DNA from 4 places in the Viridibacillus sp. FSL H8-0110 genome. Region 3 is predicted to be linked to each of the others. Evidence: riboswitches for the same ligand, from Rfam matches in the RefSeq annotation. Region 3 holds a riboswitch; each other region holds the start of a gene.
What was found. A riboswitch is a leader RNA that binds a small molecule or an ion and turns the genes downstream of it on or off. The one in region 3 is predicted to bind S-adenosylmethionine.
Positions count from the first base shown of each region.

Region 1: linked by a shared signal. The riboswitch ahead of MHH98_RS02295 (bifunctional homocysteine S-methyltransferase/methylenetetrahydrofolate reductase) and the one ahead of MHH98_RS20550 (acyl-CoA dehydrogenase family protein) in region 3 are both predicted to bind S-adenosylmethionine.
Region 2: linked by a shared signal. The riboswitch ahead of MHH98_RS03885 (methionine ABC transporter ATP-binding protein) and the one ahead of MHH98_RS20550 (acyl-CoA dehydrogenase family protein) in region 3 are both predicted to bind S-adenosylmethionine.
Region 4: linked by a shared signal. The riboswitch ahead of MHH98_RS17020 (VOC family protein) and the one ahead of MHH98_RS20550 (acyl-CoA dehydrogenase family protein) in region 3 are both predicted to bind S-adenosylmethionine.

Region 1 covers NZ_JBBOPJ010000001.1:448,305-453,350, forward strand. Annotated here, with positions in the region: gene MHH98_RS02285 (protoporphyrinogen oxidase) at 1-437, shown strand, start outside; gene MHH98_RS02290 (class A sortase) at 587-1,249, shown strand; SAM riboswitch class I at 1,423-1,529, shown strand; gene MHH98_RS02295 (bifunctional homocysteine S-methyltransferase/methylenetetrahydrofolate reductase) at 1,603-3,462, shown strand; gene metH (methionine synthase) at 3,443-5,046, shown strand, end outside.
Region 2 covers NZ_JBBOPJ010000001.1:784,781-789,826, forward strand. Annotated here, with positions in the region: gene MHH98_RS03860 (acyl-CoA dehydrogenase family protein) at 1-567, shown strand, start outside; gene MHH98_RS03865 (arsenate reductase family protein) at 676-1,032, shown strand; gene gcvH (glycine cleavage system protein GcvH) at 1,111-1,491, shown strand; gene MHH98_RS03875 (TOPRIM domain-containing protein) at 1,571-1,915, shown strand; gene MHH98_RS03880 (thioredoxin family protein) at 1,927-2,235, shown strand; SAM riboswitch class I at 2,292-2,398, shown strand; gene MHH98_RS03885 (methionine ABC transporter ATP-binding protein) at 2,525-3,550, shown strand; gene MHH98_RS03890 (methionine ABC transporter permease) at 3,543-4,211, shown strand; gene MHH98_RS03895 (MetQ/NlpA family ABC transporter substrate-binding protein) at 4,275-5,046, shown strand, end outside.
Region 3 covers NZ_JBBOPJ010000001.1:4,157,380-4,162,425, forward strand. Annotated here, with positions in the region: gene MHH98_RS20535 (osmoprotectant ABC transporter substrate-binding protein) at 1-742, opposite strand, end outside; gene MHH98_RS20540 (ABC transporter permease) at 758-1,393, opposite strand; gene MHH98_RS20545 (betaine/proline/choline family ABC transporter ATP-binding protein) at 1,424-2,608, opposite strand; SAM riboswitch class I at 2,953-3,055, shown strand; gene MHH98_RS20550 (acyl-CoA dehydrogenase family protein) at 3,167-4,342, shown strand; gene MHH98_RS20555 (transporter substrate-binding domain-containing protein) at 4,378-5,046, shown strand, end outside.
Region 4 covers NZ_JBBOPJ010000001.1:3,388,912-3,393,957, reverse strand. Annotated here, with positions in the region: gene MHH98_RS17040 (dihydroorotate dehydrogenase electron transfer subunit) at 1-566, shown strand, start outside; gene MHH98_RS17035 (dihydroorotate dehydrogenase) at 563-1,474, shown strand; gene pyrF (orotidine-5'-phosphate decarboxylase) at 1,475-2,185, shown strand; gene pyrE (orotate phosphoribosyltransferase) at 2,185-2,817, shown strand; SAM riboswitch class I at 3,011-3,120, shown strand; gene MHH98_RS17020 (VOC family protein) at 3,229-4,158, shown strand; gene MHH98_RS17015 (Rqc2 family fibronectin-binding protein) at 4,486-5,046, opposite strand, start outside.

The DNA of each region.
Region 1 (5,046 bases), 3.7 Mb from region 3:
CAGACGGTACAGGTTTTATCGTTTCTGAAAACAGTGATGTCAAATGTAATGCTTGTACATGGACAAGTCGTAAATGGAGTCATACTTCAAAAGACGGCAAATTACTTGTGCGTTTATTTTATAAAAACTCAAACCCAGATTTTGAAGAAATGAAGCATTCAAGTAAAGAGGAATTAACTGAAATTGCTTTAGAGGATATTGCAAAAAGCTTGAATATAGAAGCAGAGCCTACTGTTGTAGAAGTGACAAAGTGGAATGATTTAATGCCAGTTTACCATCTTGGTCATGGAAAAACAGTAGAAGCTTTATCAACTAAAATGGCCACTGCATATGAAAATGTATTACTTGCAGGTTGTTCTTATTACGGTGTAGGTATTGGCCCTTGTATTAAGAACGGGAAAGAAACAGCAGAATCAATTCTAGCAAAAATACATTAAAAAACAATCAAGGTAGGTAGAAAAGAGCTAAGGGATACCAATTTCATTAGCTCTTTCTTTTTGGGTTAATTTTAACGTTATGTCAAACTGCTTGAAAGTGCTAAGTGAATTGTTACTATTAAAATGAATGAGAAAAGAAGGTGGATAACATGCAGAAAAAGGGAAGTTTGATATTAGGCATTTTCTTGCTAGTAATTGGTTTAGTTTTTATTTTCTATCAGCCTATTATGGGATATTTCATTTCGAATATGTCGAAGGCAACGATTGAGCAACAAGACATAGCGTCAGCAATGAAGAATCTAGATGCGTCATTTGATTTTCAGCAAGTGGATGATTTAAATGTCAAAGATGTTGTAAAGGCACAATTCAATCAAAAAAAACTAAATGCCATTGGAGCTATTAGTGTACCTCAAGTGAATATGCGATTACCTATTTTATATGGTGTATCGAATACAAACTTAGCAATTGGTGCTGGTACGATGAAACGTGAACAAAAGATGGGAAAAGCTAATTATGCCTTAGCGGGTCATAATATGAATAATGGGAAGGCACTCTTTAGTCCTCTTACTAATGCGGAGGAAGGTATGCAAGTTTATGTAACCGACTTTAAAAAAATCTATGAATATAAAATTGATAAAATGCATATTGTACAACCGGAGCAAATTGATGTCATAAATGATTCAAATGAAAAAATGATAACGCTCGTTACATGTAATTATGATGGTTCTAAGCGACTGATTATTCAAGGTGAATTGGTTGAAATAAAAAGTTATGATAAGACATCAGCTAATAAAATTTTTGCAAATAAATAGTCATGAAGAAATGATTGTTGTTTCAACAAGTAATTGCCAAAACTCATCTTTTTTGTTTTGTAGCTAAAATATACTTATAATACAGAGTTTTGCTATAATTCTAAAAACGCTCTTGACGATATTCTTTTCTAGGGTTATGATTCTTTTAATTATTCTAACAATTAAATATATATTTCTTATCAAGAGAAGCTGAGGGACTGGCCCTTTGAAGCTTCAGCAACCAGCCATCTGGTCAGGTGCTAACTCCAGCGGATTTACAGATTGTCCGAAAAGATAAGAAGGAGCGAACATCGTAATCGTCAAGCCTTCTTATCCATAAGAAGGCTTTTTTATGTAGAAAGGAAGGGATTTTAATGGGATTACTTGAAAAATTGCAAACACAAGTGTTAACAGCTGACGGTGCGATGGGCACTTTATTATATTCTTACGGAATTGATTATTGTTATGAGGAATTAAACATTACCAAGCCTGAAGTGATTGAAAATATACACCAACAATATATAAAATCAGGCGCTGACATTATTCAGACTAATACGTATACAGCGAATGCCATTAAATTAGAACGTTATGGTTTAGAGAGCTCTGTAAAGGAGTTTAATGAATCGGCAATCGCCATTGCAAAACATGCTGCAGCACCAGGAGGCCAATTTGTCTTAGGGACAATTGGTGGTATTCGCGGTATTCGTAAAAGTGAAGCGACACTAGCTGAAATCATAGCTGCATTAGATGAGCAAGCGGGGTATCTATTAGCAGGTAATCCGGATGGTTTATTACTAGAGACGTACTATGATTTTGAGGAACTTTCATCTGTAGTGCAACATTTGAGAAAATTGACTGATGTACCAATCATCTCGCAAGTATCAATGCATGAACCAGGTATTTTACAAAATGGCTTATTATTAAATGATGCATTGCACCAATTAGAAGCTTTGGGTGCAGATATTGTTGGAGTAAATTGCCGTTTAGGCCCTCACCATACAATCCAAGCGTTTGAGGATGTAGAATTGCCATCCAAGGCATTCTTATCTGCATATCCAAATGCTAGTTTGCTAGATGTAGAAGATGGCAAAATTGTTTACGAATCAGAGGCTGATTATTTTGGCCGTGCTGGTGTTTTACTACGTGACCAAGGTGTTCGATTAATTGGAGGATGTTGTGGTACGACACCGAAGCATATAGAAGCTGTAAAAAAACGTATTGCTGACCTACCACCAATTGAAAATAAAATTGTAAAGAAGAAAAAAGTAATCGAGATTAAAGAAGCGACTCCTGATCAGCATGAGCCACTTCACGAAAAGGCGAAAAAGGAACGTACAATCATTGTAGAACTCGATACACCTCGCCACCTTGATACCACTGCCTTTATAGAGGGGGCGCAAATACTCAATGAAACAGGTGTTGATGCTGTCACTATGGCTGATAATTCATTGGCATCCCCTCGTATTAGTAACATGGCAATGGGCTCAATTTTGAAAATGCAAAATAATATTCGTTCCCTTGCTCATATTACTTGTCGTGATCGCAATCTCATCGGCTTACAATCGCATTTAATGGGTCTTGATGCATTAGGTATTAATGAGATTTTAGCAGTTACTGGAGACCCTACAAAAGTAGGTGATTTCCCAGGTGCAACTAGTGTTTATGATGTCTCAAGCCTAGAGTTACTTCAATTAATTAAACAGTTGAATGAAGGGATATCATTCTCAGGTAAACCTCTTCGTAAAAAGGCTAATTTCTCTATTGCAGCTGCATTTAATCCTAATGTACGAGTGCTTGATAGAGCCGTAAAAAGATTAGAAAAGAAAATTGAGTGTGGAGCAGATTATTTCATCACACAGCCTGTATATACGAAGGAAAAAATAATAGAGATATATGAAGCTACTAAACATTTAGAAACCCCTATTTTCATAGGAATCATGCCACTAACAGGTATCCGAAATTCAGAGTTTTTACATCATGAAGTACCAGGGATTAAGCTCTCTGATGAAGTACTTGAAAGAATGCGCGCAACGGGTAATGATAAAAATCTTGCAACTGCAGAAGGAATAGCGATTGCTAAGGAATTAATCGATACAGCCGCAGAGTTATTTAATGGTATTTATATCATTACGCCATTTACACGTTACGATATGTCAGTAGAATTGATTCATTATATTCAAGAGCTAGATCAACAGAAAGTAGGAGATCACAACTATGTTAAAACAACCAATTAAAGAACGACTCCAACAACATATTCTTATATTAGACGGTGCAATGGGGACTATGCTCCAAAATGCTAATTTAACTCCCGAGGATTTTGGTGGAGATGAATATGATGGCTGTAATGAATATTTGAATATCACACGACCTGACGTGATCGAAAATGTACACCGTGCTTATTTAGAGGCGGGTTCAGATATTATTAGTACGAATACATTTGGTGGGACTCCTGTTGTATTAAATGAATATGCATTGGGTGATCAAGCGCATGAAATTAACTTATTAGCAGTGCAAATCGCTAAAAAAGTAGCGGATGAATTGTCAACACCTGAATGGCCACGATATGTTGCTGGTGCAATGGGACCAACGACTAAAACCTTATCAGTAACTGGTGGTATTACATTTGATGAGCTATTGTATGACTTTTACGTGCAAGCTAAGGCATTAATTAACGGTGGAGCGGATTTGTTATTACTTGAAACAAGTCAAGATATGCTGAATGTTAAGGCTGGCACTTTAGGTATTAAACAAGCGTTTGAAGAGCTTGATAAAGAACTGCCTGTGATGATCTCGGGAACAATTGAACCTATGGGAACTACTCTGGCAGGGCAAAGTATTGAAGCCTTTTATATTTCAATTGAACATATTAAACCGCTATCAGTCGGGTTGAACTGTGCTACTGGACCTGAATTTATGACAGATCATTTACGCACGCTTTCAGAATTAGCAACAAGCTATGTTAGTTGTTATCCGAATGCAGGTTTACCAGATGAAGAAGGGCATTATCATGAGACTCCGGAATCATTGTCTAAAAAGCTTGAAGGTTTTGCAGATAAAGGCTGGTTGAATATTGTTGGGGGTTGTTGTGGTACCACGCCTGAGCATATTAAATCAATCCGTAAAGTAGTAGAGCATAAGCAGCCTCGTCAAATGCCTGAAACAGCGCATGGTCATGTCGTAGCAGGAATTGAACCGCTTATATATGATGATTCAATGCGCCCGTTATTTGTAGGTGAACGTACAAATGTTATTGGTTCACGAAAATTTAAGCGTTTAATTATAGAAGGTAAATTTGAAGAAGCGGCAGAAATTGCTCGTGCACAGGTGAAAAACGGTGCGCACGTTATGGATATTTGCTTAGCAAACCCTGACCGGGATGAACTTGAAGATATGAAAAACTTCATGACTGAAGTGGTAAAGAAAGTTAAAGTTCCCCTTGTAATCGATTCAACGGATGAAAAGGTAATCGAAGAAGCACTGAAATATTCCCAAGGGAAAGCAATCATTAACTCTATTAATTTAGAGGACGGAGAAGAACGTTATGATGCTGTTTTACCAATAGTGAAAAAATACGGTGCTTCTATCGTTATCGGAACAATTGATGAAAAAGGAATGGCTGTTGACCGCCATAGTAAATTGAAAGTTGCTGAACGTTCTTATGACCTGCTAGTGAATAAATGGGGAATCGCACCGGAAGATATTATTTTCGATCCTCTTGTATTCCCAGTTGGTACGGGAGATGAACAATATATAGGAGCGGCTGAAGAAACGATTGAAGGTATTCGCTTAATCAAAGAAAAAATGCCTCGAGTATTAAC
Region 2 (5,046 bases), 3.4 Mb from region 3:
ACAAACGAAATTAACCGTTTCATCATACCTGGCACGTTTATGAAAAAAGCAATGAAAGGTGAGTTACCTTTATTGCAACAAGCGCAGAGCCTACAACAAGAGCTTTTAATGCTAATGCCTGAAGAAATTGGTGATGAGCCATTAGCACAAGAAAAGCATCTTGTGAAAAATGCGAAAAAAATCGCTCTATTAGCAGCTGGTCTTGCTGCACAAAAATATGGCCCGAAATTAGATGCCGAACAAGAATTACTAGTGAACATTGCGAATATCGCTAACCAATTATTTGCAATGGAATCTACTGTGTTACGTACAGAAAAAGCTATTGCTCGTGATGGGGTAGACAAAGCAAGCCAAAAATTACTATATACTCAAATCTTCTGCCAAGAAGCGTTTGAAGAAATCGAAAAAGAAGCAAAAGAAACAATCATTACAGCTGTAGACGGAGACAATGCTCGTATGATGTTATCTGCGCTTCGCAAACTTACTCGTAACAATCCTTACAATGTTATTGCCAAGAAACGTGAAGCATCAGTTAAACTAATTGCTGCTGAGAAATTTGTTGTCTAAAATAAGCTAGTTGAGAATCCGAACACAACTTTTGTGTTCGGATTTCTTGCTTGTAGACTATACTCCCACTACAATAGAATTAAATAGTTTGGAAAAAGGAGCATGTATATGTCTATTTTATTCATTCAATATCCAAAATGTACAACTTGTCGTAAAGCAAAAGCATGGTTAGACGAAAATGGGGTAAACTATGCAGATAAGCACATCGTTGAAGAATCACCTTCTAAAGAGAAATTAAAACAATATTTAGATGCTAGTGGTTTACCATTAAAGAAGTTTTTTAATACTTCAGGAATGAAGTATAGAGAGCTACAATTGAAAGATCGACTTGCTGATATGTCGGAAGATGAGCAATTAGAATTGCTTGCTTCGGATGGTATGTTAATCAAGCGTCCAATCGTTACAGACGGTAAAAAAGTGACGTTAGGATTTAAAGAATCAGACTTTGAACAGACATGGAAATAACACAGACATATGCTTGTTTTTACAATGGAAATATGTCAAACTTAAAGTGAATATAATTACATATTTGGAGGGGTATTCATGAGCACACCAAAAGACTTACGCTATTCTGAAGAACATGAATGGGTAAAAACTGAAGACGGAAAAGTACGTATCGGTATTACACATTTCGCACAATCTGAACTAGGCGATATCGTTTTTGTTGAACTTCCACAGGTTGGCGACGAATTAGTAGCAGACGAACCATTCGGCAGTGTTGAATCTGTAAAAACTGTATCAGAACTTTACGCACCGATTTCTGGTAAAGTTGTTGAAATTAACGAAGAGCTTGAAGAAAGCCCAGAGTTCGTTAACGAATCTCCATACGATAAAGCATGGATGGTTGTAGTTGAACCAGCTGATAACGCTCAAGTTGATGCATTATTAACTGCAGAACAATACGAAGCAATTATCGAAGAATAAGATCTGAAAACGCCGTGCATTTGCTCGGCGTTTTTTTAAACTTGGTAAACGGCAAAAAGTATTTGTTAGGAGGGTATATATGACTTTTAACAAGCTGATTATCGTGGAAGGGCGCCAAGATAAGTTGCGAATTGCGCCAATACTAGCAGAGAACATTCCGATAATATGTACGAATGGAACAGTTAGTGCAAGCCGATTAGAAGAAATCTTGGCACCATATGAGGACTGCGAATTGTATGCATTCTTTGATGCTGACTCATCGGGTGATAAGCTCCGTGCTCTTTTTAAAAGAGAGTTCCCAAATGCTCGTCATCTACACACCTCCTCTACTTATAAACAAGTAGAAGCTACTCCTAGAAGACATTTAGCTAGAATATTATTGGCGGCAAATTTTACAGTTCATAAAGAATATCTAATAGTATAGGAATGAAGAAGATGGAAGAATGGTCACGTGAACAATGGGAAGAAACTATGAAAAACTCCTCGCTTTCGGCTTTTTATTTGTATACACCATTATGTGGGACGTGTGCAGTTGCGTCGAAAATGATGGAAGTAGTAGAACATGTCGTTAGCGATATTCCTATTGGTAAAGCGAACTTGAATTATATACAAGATGTAGCGTTTGATTATGAAATAGAAAGTGTCCCATGCTTGATTATTTCGAAGAATGGGAAAATTCATGATAAAATCTATGCCTTTCAATCAGTACCTTTTTTGTTTGAAAAATTACGTCAAAACGATTGACGTTGAAGCAATAGCGTGATAAAGTAGCAAACATAACTAATTAAATATAGTCGTTACTCTTATTTAGAGAGGTGGAGGGAAGTGCCCAATGAAGCCCGGCAACCGTCATATTTATATGGCACGGTGCCAAATCACACAAAGTATTTACTTTGGAAGATGAGAGAACGGTTTTACGTATATAGCTTTGCGTTGAACCCTTCTGTTAATCTGCAGAAGGGTTTTTTTAGTTTCTAAGAGATGCCAGTAGAAAGTGCATACTTTTTAGTTTTAAAATAAAGGTGGTATGACAGTGATTCAGTTAGAAAATGTTATGAAAAAATATAAAACCGCTAACGGAGAGTTAACCGCTGTCAAAAATGTGAATTTATCTGTTGAAGACGGAGAAATATTCGGCATTATTGGATACAGCGGAGCAGGCAAGAGTACGCTCATTCGTTTATTAAATGGTTTGGAGCAACCGACGACCGGTAAAGTTGTTGTGAATGGTCAGGAAGTTTCGTCGATTAAAGGAAGTGCGTTACGTAATGCGCGTCAAAAAATCAGTATGATCTTCCAACATTTCAATTTACTTTGGTCACGTACTGTAGAAGAGAATATAGCATTTCCATTAGAAATTGCAGGTTTATCTAAGGCAGAACGTCAGAAAAAGGTATTAGATCTTATTGAATTAGTTGGTTTAAAAGGCAGAGAAAAGGCGTATCCTTCTCAATTATCAGGTGGTCAAAAGCAACGTGTAGGTATTGCTAGAGCACTGGCAAATAACCCAGAAGTACTGCTTTGTGATGAAGCTACTTCAGCACTTGATCCTGAAACAACGGATTCAATTTTAGATTTACTAGTCGATATCAATGAGAAATTAGGCTTAACTATTGTACTTATCACGCATGAGATGCATGTCATTCGTAAAATTTGTCATCGTGTGGCAGTAATGGAAGCTGGACAAGTTGTTGAAAATGGTGATGTTCTAGAAGTATTCCAATCACCACAAGCAGACGTTACAAAACGATTTGTTTCTCAAATTACAGATACGAATGAACGTAAAGAATCAATTGAACAAATTATTGAAAACTACCCATCAGGAACACTTGTAAAATTAATGTTTGTAGGCTCTTCAACTGGTCAGCCAGTTATTTCACATTTAAGCCGTGAACTTAATTTGGACGTGAATATTGTCCATGGTAATATTTCGCAAACGAAAAGCGGGCCATATGGCACGCTGATTATACAGTTAGATGGCAATAATGATAATGTACAAAAAGCAGTCACATATATGAATGAACATGGAGTAAAAACGGAGGTGATCGAAAATGCTTAATGATCTCTTCCCGAATGTACAATGGGACAGAATGTGGGAAGCAACGATAGAAACACTGTATATGACAGGTGTTGCTACAATTTTCACTTTTGTCATTGGTTTAGCTTTAGGTATTTTGCTGTTTTTGACGAGCCCTCAGCAATTATGGGCAAATAAATTAGTAAGTTGGTTAACAGGTTCGATCGTGAATATTTTCCGTTCGATTCCATTCATTATTTTAGTGATTCTATTAATACCATTTACGAAACTATTATTAGGCTCAATTCGAGGTCCCAATGCCGCATTACCAGCATTAATCATTGGAGCAGCACCGTTTTATGCGCGTATGGTTTTAATTGCGTTAAAAGAAATTGATAAAGGTGTCATCGAAGCGGCACGTTCAATGGGCGCAAAAACTTCTACGATTATCGGTAAAGTGTTAATCCCAGAGTCATTACCCGCATTAGTTTCGGGTATTACTGTAACAGCTATCGCACTTGTTGGATACACAGCAATGGCAGGTGTTATTGGGGCAGGTGGACTAGGGACATTAGCATTCTTAGACGGTTTCCAAAGAAGTCAAAGCGATGTAACTTTCGTTGCAACAATCCTTATTTTAGTAGTGGTATTTGTTATTCAATTCGTCGGAGATCTTATTACGACGAAGATTGATAAAAGATAATTTGGGCTTATACGGTATAACCGATCACATATAACTAAACAGTATAAAAGGAGCGTTAAGAACATGAAGAAATTTGTAGCAGGAATCCTTACGGGAGTATTAGCCCTAAGCTTAGCAGCTTGTGGTAAATCAGAAGAGAAATTAGTAATCGGTGCAGCGAATACACCGCATGCTGAAATTTTAGAAAAAGCAGAGCCATTACTTGAAAAAGAAGGTATCAAGCTTGAAATCGAAAGGTATCAAGATTATGTTTTACCGAACAAAGATTTGGAAAACGGCGATTTAGATGCAAACTACTTCCAGCATATTCCTTACCTAGAACTTCAAAAAAAGAAAAATGGATATGATTTTGTTAATGTTGGTGGAGTGCACATCGAGCCAATCGGTATCTATTCTAAAAAATATAAAAAACTCGAAGATCTACCAGAAGGAGCAACAATTCTTCTAAGTAACTCAGTTTCAGACCATGGTCGTATGTTATCCCTACTTGAAGCAAAAGGACTTATCACGTTAAAAGAAGGCGTAGATAAAACTGCAGCTGAAATTAAGGATATTACTAAGAATCCAAAAAACTTTAAATTTGATGCAAACACTGCACCCGAAATGCTTGTACAAATGTATAAAAATGACGAAGGTGACGCAGTATTAATCAACTCTAACTTCGCTATTGATGCCGGTATAAGCCCAGGGAAAGACGCAATTGCATTAGAAGATAAAGAATCAGAGTACATTAATGTGATTGCTGTTCGTAAAGAAGATGAGAATAACGAAAAGATTAAAAAATTAGTTAAAGTGCTCCATTCAAAAGAAATGCAAGACTATATATTAAAAGAAT
Region 3 (5,046 bases):
CATTTACTGCAAGAGTACTCGCATCATACGGTGGGAAGAATTGTCGGTCATCCTCTAATACAACAAGATCATAACTTGCAATACGACCATCTGTTGTATAGCCAAGAATAACATCCATTTTGCCTGCTTCTACAGCATCGTAGACAAGCCCAATCTGCATAGGATACACGTCTTTAAAATCAAAACCATACGTTTTCACAAAGTCTTTATAGCCATCCCCTACACGATTGACCCATGAGTTGTCGACGCCTGCCTGTAAATCTTTTGCGATGCCTTTTAAGTCACTCACTTTTTTCAAATGATGCTTTTCAGCCATTTCACGTGTGACCATAAATGCATACGTATTTGCAAAACCATATGTGTCGAAAAATGTTTGATCATAGCGCTCTTGGAATATTTTTTGTACAGTATCCATCGCTTTTTTAGGATCTTTAACAGGATCTTCTTTTAAAGCCCCAGTAAGGTCTGTTCCTGTATAACGTGTTGAAGAAATATTTGCATCGCCGTTAATCATTGCTTGATGCAGCACGACACTTGATCCTAAATTATTAATCAGTTCTACCTTTTCATCTGTTTCATGTTCAATCATTAATTTCAGCATATTAGCCATAATCTTACTTTCTGTCGTTGTCATTGAAGCAATTTTCACGTCATTATCATCACTTGAACCGGTTAGTGAACAAGCAGATAAAATTAACACCGTCATAATCAAGCCAATGGTAATTATTTGTTTATATTTCATAAGCATGTTCCCCTCCTAACGTTCAATTTTTAAACCTCTTGGTGTAGCCCACTTTTCTACTTTAGATAATATAAAGTCAGTAATTAAGGCCAAAATAGTTACTAATACAGCGCCGCCAATAATAAATTCAGGTTGATAAAGGTTCAGTCCATTAAAAATAAAATCACCTAAGCCACCTGCTCCTATGTAAGATGCTAACGTTGCCCATGAGATTGCGTACACTGCAGATAAGCGAATCCCAGACATAATGACAGGGATAGCTAATGGCAGTTCCACCATCCCGATGGATTGTATTTTTGTCATTCCCATACTAATTCCTGCTGATTTCAGACCTGAATTCACAGAATTCATACCAATATAAGTATTATTTAAAATAGGTAATAGTGTGTAGATAAATAGAGCAATAATTGCAGGGATTTTCCCGACTCCTAAGAATGGAATCATAATTGCTAAAATAGCTAATGACGGCAGCGTTTGTAAAACACTTGTAATACCTAAAACGATTTTAGCGGTTCTCTGTAGTTTTGATAATAAAATACCTAAAGGAACTGCAACGACTATACCTAAAATTAAAGCTATAGCAGATATATAAAAATGTTCCCATGTTTTTTGCACAATATCTCCGCCGTTTTGTGTTATAAAATCAATCATCTACTCACGTCCTTTCTATTTAGTTAATATTCAGTTAAGTTGTTTATTAGATTCACTTTGTTGCTCTGGATTAATACCATTTGCATCCTCATTTATTTCCTCATCACCCCAAATAGTGTCGTATACCATATCCACAATATTTGCACGAGTAACAAGTCCAATTAAACGATGCTCTTCATCTACAACAGGAATGTGTTTTAAATTCCGCTTTAAAATACGACGCACTGAATCTTGTAATTTTGTACCATTTCGTACATAAAAGACGTCTTTTTCTACTGCTTCAGAAATGCTAGAAGTGGTATGTCGTGCCGTAGTTAATCCCTCAACATCGATATAACCTTTCAAATGATTTTGTCCATCAACAACAAATAATGTGTCGACACGCTTTGTCACCATCAAACGAAAAGCATCATTAATACTTTTTTCTAACGTTATAGAGATTGGTTTAATCATTACATCATCAACAATTTTTGCACTTGGTTTTTCTTGCATTAAACGGTGAGAGCCAATAAATTCACGAACAAATTCGTTAGCAGGGTTAGATAGGATATTGTCAGGAGTATCAAATTGGATAACTTGGCCACTATGCATTATGCAAATACGATCTGCCAATTTAATCGCTTCGTCCATATCGTGCGTGACGAAAATTACTGTTTTACCAAGACGTTGCTGTAAATCTTTCATCAAGTCTTGTAGCGTGTCACGAGTAATAGGGTCTAATGCGCCGAATGGTTCGTCCATTAAGATAATGTCTTGGTCTGCGGCTAATGCCCGGAGCACGCCGATACGCTGTTGTTGACCACCAGATAATTGCGCGGGATATAGATCGAGATAGCTTTGAGGTAAATTAACAAGTTCAATGAGGCGTTCTGCTGTTTGATCTTTCTTTTCTTTTGTCCATTTTAACAATTTAGGTACAAGCGTAATATTTTCACGAATGGTCATATGTGGCATAAGACCGATTTGTTGAATAACATATCCAATACTCCTACGAAGTGCTACGGGGTTCTTTTTCGCTAAATCTTCCCCTTCTAAGTATATGGTGCCTTTGGTTGGTTCTATCATTCTATTAATCATACGCATGGCAGTCGTTTTCCCACTTCCACTTGTACCGATAAAGGCGACAAATTCACCGCGTTCTATTTCAATATTCATATCATCAACGGCTTTCTTTCCACCCCTATAAACTTTCGATAAATTCTCTATCTTTAGCATAAGTATTCCCCCTCAAATTTTATAACCTAAGTTCTTTTACCCACTATCGATAGACATTAAACCTCAAAAAATAAAAATATTGAAAATATTTACTTGATTGTATAATTCATCACAATTTCCAACTGTATGAATGTGCTTGTTTCAATACGTCAAATGCTTTGATTCCTTGCAATCTACTGATCATTGATAATTAAAATCCTTCATTTATATCCAATAGAATTTATCTCATTTTAAATTGTAATCTTAGGTTCTTTTCTATAACTTTTAATCCCTACAAAAATACTTTGTTTTTCATATTGACTTTCATCTTTAGAAAAAGTAAGATAATTGAAACAATAGAATATTACTTATCATGAGAAGCTAAGGGACTGGTCCGATGAAGCTTCAGCAACCACTGTATAACAGAATGGTGCTACTTCCAGCAAGAGAAATCTTGACAGATAAGGGTGCATACACAACATTTAAGCTCCCTCTATTATAAATGGGGGATTTTTTATACCTTCAATACATAGTAATTCTATAAGAATTATAAACTTAGAAAAGACGAGGGGATTTATTATGAAAGAGATATTTATAAGAACAGAGCTACAACGACAATGGTTAGATAAGCTAGCGTTGCTTCAAGACCAAATTACAGGTAGCGCCGCAACTGTAGATGAATTATCTATCTTTCCTAAAGAGAGCTTTAGCCTGCTACGCGAAATTGGCTATCCTGCAATCACTTTGCCGAAAGAATTTGGTGGCGAAGGATTTTCAGTTTACGATATGGTCCTTCTACAAGAAACACTTGCAAGCTACGATGAGAATACTTCACTTTCAATGGGCTGGACTTTAGGAGTTGTGGGTGAATTGTATCAGGAGAAATTGTGGTCAGATGACAAGCTTAATTTTTTTGCAAACAAAGTACAAAATGGCGCCATTGTGAATCGTTCTGTAAGTGAGGCACGCACTGGCAGCCCCACTCGAGGCGGGCGTCCTGGAACAACTGCAGTTCGTTCTGAAATAGGGTGGCTTATAAATGGACGCAAAATTTTCACAACGGCTTCCCCTGTTTTAGATTATTTTTTAACTTCTGCTTGGATTGAAGAAAAACAACAAGTCGGGTTCTTTTTAATTCATAAAGATACAGCAGGGGTATCTATTGAAGAAACGTGGGATGTTATGTCGATGCGCGGCACATCAAGTCACGACTTAATATTACAAAATGTTAAAGTAAGTGACTCGGATTTAGTCGAATTACCAAATCATCCAAGCGGAGGTAAAATCAACGGCTGGTTGTTGCATATTCCTGCAACATATTTAGGCATAGCACAAGCAGCTCGTGATTATGCGGTTCACTTCGCAAATCATCATCAACCAAATAGCTTAAATGCACCGATCAGCTCATTACCAAATGTGCAGCATCAATTAGGTGAAATTGAGTTAAAACTTCAGCAATCTAGATTTGTCTTATATGGTACAGCAGAAGCTTATGACGACCCAAAACGAAGAGACTCATTGAGCAATGAAATTGCCGTTGCCAAACATACAGTGACTAATGCAGCCATTGATATCGTTGATAAAGCTATGAGAGTAGTAGGTGCAAAAAGTTTACAAAACGCTAATCCATTACAACGATATTACCGGAATGTCCGTGCGGGTCTACACAATCCTCCAATGGATGATATGACTATAACAAAATTAGCATTAACAGCTATTGAAGAAGAAAAGAAAAAGAATTCGATTGTGAATTAATAATAAAAAAATTAACTTAAAAGGGGTTTTAAGATATGTTCAGTAAAAAACTATTAAAATTTGCAGCAGTCGGTATTACTTCAATAGCAATTTTAGCTGGTTGCTCTACAAGTGAAGCATCCGATTCTAAAGATAAAGGAAATTCCTCTAAAGTACGTACCGTGAAAGTTGCCTTTGACCAAGCGAGTAAGCCAATTTCATATATTGACGACCAAGGTAATCCAACTGGATACGATGTAGAAGTGATGAAGCTAGTAGATGAATTATTACCAGACTATAAATTTGAATATGTAGGCACGACTAGTGACGACCTATTGATTGGTGTCGAACAAGGTAAATACCAAGTCGGTGTCAAAAATGCCTTCTTCACAGAAGAGCGTACAGAAAAATTCATCTACCCTAAAGAGTTCCTTGGCTTAAGTAGTGCAGGTTTAGTATTACGTAAAGAGGATGAAAATATTAAATCGTTAAAAGACTTTGCATCAGCAGGTTACTCTCTAGCACCAATCGCTGCGAATAATGCTCAATATACAGTCATCGATGAATACAACAAAAAAAATCCAGATAACAAAGTAAAACTAAAAGCTGGAGATGCTTTCACTATCGATATTGTTCAATGGGTCAATGAAGGTCGAGTAGATGGTGGTGTAATGATTGAAGGTCCTTTTAACCAACAAGTTACAGCCAAAGACGGTGCTTATCAT
Region 4 (5,046 bases), 770 kb from region 3:
ACCGAGCAGAAGGTCGTGGTACTACAATCTTATCGGCAAAACGACCAGGTGAAGAAGTGGATGTACTTGGCCCGCTAGGACACGGTTTCCCTGTAGAAGAAGTAGAACCAGGGCAAACAGCACTATTAGTTGGTGGTGGTATTGGAGTTCCTCCTTTGTATCAGCTATCAAAAGAATTGCATGCAAAGGGAGTACGTACGATTCACGTATTAGGATTCCAATCTGAAAACAACGTCTTTTACGAAAAGGAATTTTCTAATTTAGACGACACATACATCGTAACAGTAGATGGTAGTCAAGGAACAAAAGGATTTGTCACAGACTTATTAAAAGAAACAGCACCTAAATTTGATGTTTTTTATAGCTGTGGACCAACTCCGATGCTAGGGGCATTAGAGCAAACTTATCCTGATAAAAAAGGATTCCTTTCCTTTGAAGAACGTATGGGCTGCGGCATCGGAGCTTGCTATGCTTGCGTATGTAATACAACAGATGCAACAGAAAAAGAATACTTGAAGATCTGTTCTGACGGTCCAGTCTTCCCAAGAGGAGTTGTGAAGCTATGAATAGATTACAAGTCGAATTACCAGGCTTATCATTAAAAAATCCAATTATCCCAGCTTCGGGCTGCTTCGGATTTGGACAAGAATATGCACAGCTTTATGATCTATCAAAGCTAGGTGCAATAATGATAAAAGCTACAACATTAGAAACACGCTCAGGTAACCCAACGCCACGTGTTGCTGAAACAGCGGCGGGTATGTTAAATGCCATTGGCTTACAAAATCCAGGTTTAGAGCATGTTTTATCACATGAACTTCCATGGTTAGAAAAATATGATGTGCCGATTATTGCTAATGTGGCTGGAACAGAAACTGCCGATTATGTAGCAGTAGCAGAGGCTATTTCAAAAGCACCAAATGTACATGCATTAGAGTTGAATATTTCATGTCCAAATGTTAAATGTGGTGGTATTCAATTCGGTACAGATCCGAAATCAGCAAGTGACTTAACGGCAGCAGTAAAAGCGGTATCAGATGTACCTGTATATGTAAAATTATCACCAAATGTAACGAATATTTCTGAAATCGCAAAAGCTGTAGAAGCAGGCGGAGCAGACGGTATTACGATGATTAATACATTAATCGGTATGCGTTTGCATCCGAGAACAGGAAAACCGATTATTGCTAACGGTACTGGAGGGTTATCAGGTCCAGCTGTTAAACCGGTAGCAATTCGTATGGTCCATGAAGTAAGCAGAAACGTTAATATTCCGATCATTGGAATGGGAGGAGTTGCAACTGCAGAGGATGTTATCGACTTCCTATCTGTAGGGGCAAGTGCTGTAGCAGTAGGTACTGCAAACTTTGTGGATCCATTCGTCTGCCCAAATATTATAGAAGCATTACCACAAAAGCTAGATGAATTAGGTTATAACAAATTAACAGATGTAATTGGAAGGAGCCACCGCTAAATGAATAATAAGCCTATTATCGCGTTAGATTTTCCAGATGAACAGAAAGTAATGACATTTCTTTCTCAGTTCAATGAGCCACTATTTGTGAAGGTGGGTCTTGAGCTTTATTTACAAGCAGGGCCAGACATTATACGCAAAATTAAAGCACAAGGTCACGACATTTTTTTAGATTTAAAACTGCATGATATTCCAAATACGGTGAAATCAGCGATGAAGGGCTTAGCAAAACTTGGTGTGGACCTAGTCAATGTCCATGCTGCAGGCGGTTCAAATATGATGGCGGCTGCTCTTGAAGGATTAAAAGAGGGAACTGAGGAAGGTAATAAGCGACCAGTTTTAATTGCAGTAACTCAGTTAACCTCGACGACTGAAGAGGAAATGCAAAACGAGCAACAAATCAATTTATCTTTAGATCAATCAGTAATGCATTATGCCAAACTTGCACAATCAGCTGGTTTAGATGGTGTTGTCTGCTCTGTACTTGAAGCAAAAGCAATCAGCGAAGTATGTGGAGAAAGCTTCCTAAAAGTAACACCAGGTATACGTATGGTTGGTGGTGTTGCACATGATCAAAAACGCGTTGCTACACCTGATTTTGCACGCGAAGAAGGCTCGACGCAAATCGTTGTAGGTCGTGCTATTACACAAGCAGAAAATCCAGTTGAAGCGTACCATGCTGTACAGCAATTATGGGGAGGACAACAATAATGACAATTCAAAAAGAAGTAGCACAAGGTATGTTAGAAGTAGGAGCAGTAGAGCTAAGTCCGAATGATCCATTTACTTGGGCATCAGGTATTAAATCACCAATCTACTGTGATACACGTTTAACAATTTCTTTTCCAAAAGTACGTACAACAATCGCAAACGGCCTTGCAGCGCTTATTAAAGAAAATTTCCCGGAAACAGATGTAGTAGCTGGTACAGCAACAGCGGGAATACCACATGCAGCATGGGTAAGCGACATTTTAGACTTACCTATGGTATATGTACGTTCAAAACCAAAAGACCATGGTCGTGGTAACCAAACAGAAGGAAAGCTTTCTGAAGGTCAAAAAGTAGTTGTAGTAGAAGATATTATTTCGACAGGTGGTTCTAGCATTACAGCAGTAGAAGCACTTCGTCGTGAAGGCGCTGAAGTACTTGGTGTCGTTTCAGTATATTCATATAAATTACCACGTGCTGAACAGGCTTTTGCGGAAGTGGGTGTTCCTTACTATTGCCTATCAAACTTTGAAGCATTAGTTGAAGCAGCAAAAGAATCAGGTGCTATTAATGAATCAGACATTCCAGGTTTACTACAATGGCATGCTGATTTAAAAGCCGGGAACTTAAAATAATAATACAAATATAGGTGCTTTTAAACTAGCAAGGGAAAAGAAATTATCTCTTGCTAGTTTTTTTATTGTGCAAAATGCTACTTTATAAAGAATCATTTTAAATGAAGAAAATAATTGTATATATGTTGCTTAATTATGGAAATTGTTTTAAAATCAATTAAACCAATAAGTTAACTAGGGATATTAAGTGGATTTCTTTACTTGAGAAACTGAAGGAAATGGCCCACTGAAGTTTCAGCAACACCTAATTTTTAGGAAGGAGCTAACTTCAACATGATTGCGTGCAATTATGAGAGATAAGAGTTGAATTAGTCCCCCTCAACTCTCTTTCTAGAAGATGTAGAAAGAGAGTTTTTTAATAGAAGTCGTTTATTCCATAATTGGTAAATAACAAAGAGAGAGGTTATAAAGATGGTACAAAGAATTGATGGGAAACAAGGTAAATTTGTATTGGATGCTGCAACACAAGTTGGAAGTGTCATTTTAAAAGTAAAAGATTTGGAACGTCAAATTGCATTTTACGAAAATGTAGTTGGTCTTGTCGTTTTAGAAAAAAGTACACAACATGCTAAATTTGGTGGTAAAGGCAGTAACAACGTTATTTTTGAATTAGAAAAAACCGCGGAAAAATTACAAACCGCTAAAAGTACGGGTTTATTCCATACAGCTTTTTTATTACCAAGTAGAGAAGCGTTTGCAACGAAATTTTTCGAAATTCTACGTAATAAGGAAACGATAGATAGTCCGATAGAGCAATCTTCACGTTTCCCGCACTTTGAACGCTATATTCCAATTGCTAGGTTAGATAGTGCGAGTGATCACGGTTATAGTGAGGCGTTTTATATATATGATATTGAAGGAAATGGTATAGAAATATATGCGGATCGTCATCGTGAAGATTGGGATAAGTATCCTGGTGGAAGTAATCCTCTTAATTTCAAAGAGTTAGCTCCATTAGCTGATTTTGAAACAGATGGGAAATTACCAGCTGAAACAATAATTGGTCATGTTCATTTGCGAATAGCAAATATAGAGGAATCCGTAGATTTCTATATAAATAAATTAGGTTTTGAAAAACAGATGATTATTGATACAGCATTTTTTATTTCAGTAGGGGGCTATCATCACCATCTTGCGGGAAATGTATGGTCGGGTGAAGGACTTCAAAAGGCAGCTGAAAATGAATCAGGATTGAAAGAAGTACGTTTTAAATTACCAACAACAGAAAGTTATGAGACAGCAAAAAATTATATTAAACAACAAATACAAATTCAAGATTTAGGGGATGAGTTTGTTGTAGAAGATCCAAGTGGAAATCGTATGGTTTTTGAAATTGCATAAAACAAAAAATCGAATCGTTATAAAAGGTAACAAAATGAAGTTTAGTTGTTGTATTTTTTAACATCACTACTAAAATTATTGAAGTATGATTAGACTTAGTAGAAAATTTATCGCATGCCCAAATGCTTGTAGCAAAGTCCTACCTTTATATAGAAAGTTATTTATAATGATCCAAATATAAGTAAAAACAACGATTGAAAAAGCTAAATTAGATAATGTGAAAATAGGATTTGGTACAACGGAGAAGTGATTAAGGCAGTGCAGTAAATAGTAAAAGGAGTCGCGTTTGAAAAATGTGCGACTCCTTTTAAGTGTTCTTAAATCTTATTATTTTAATTTCATGATTAATTCTTCATCGGGTGTTACATACAATGTCTTTTGCTCGAAGTAAATAACAAAACCAGGTTTAGAACCATTTGGTTTTTTTACTTGACGTACCTCTGTGTAATCGACAGGTACGGACGACGATTCACGTGCTTTACTGAAATAGGCTGATAAAGTTGCCGCTTCTAGTAAAGTTTGTTCATCTGGTTCAGAAGAGTGAATAACGACATGTGATCCTGGGATATCCTTTGTATGCAACCAAATTTCAGATTTACGTGCGATTTTAAATGTTAAATAATCATTTTGTTTATTGTTTTTGCCAACTGAAATGTCAATACCAGTGGAAGATTTGAATTTTTCTGGAGTTGGTTTAGTTGGTTTTTTACGTCGTTTTGAAGCACGTAATTTCAAGTAGCCTTGTTCAGCTAACTCTTCACGAATTTCTTCTATATCAGCTGGAGCAGCTTGTTGTACTTGTTGCGATAGCATTTCAAAGTAGGCTAAATCTCCTTGCGTTTTATTGAGTTGCTCTTGCACCATGATAAGTGCGTTTTTCGCCTTGTT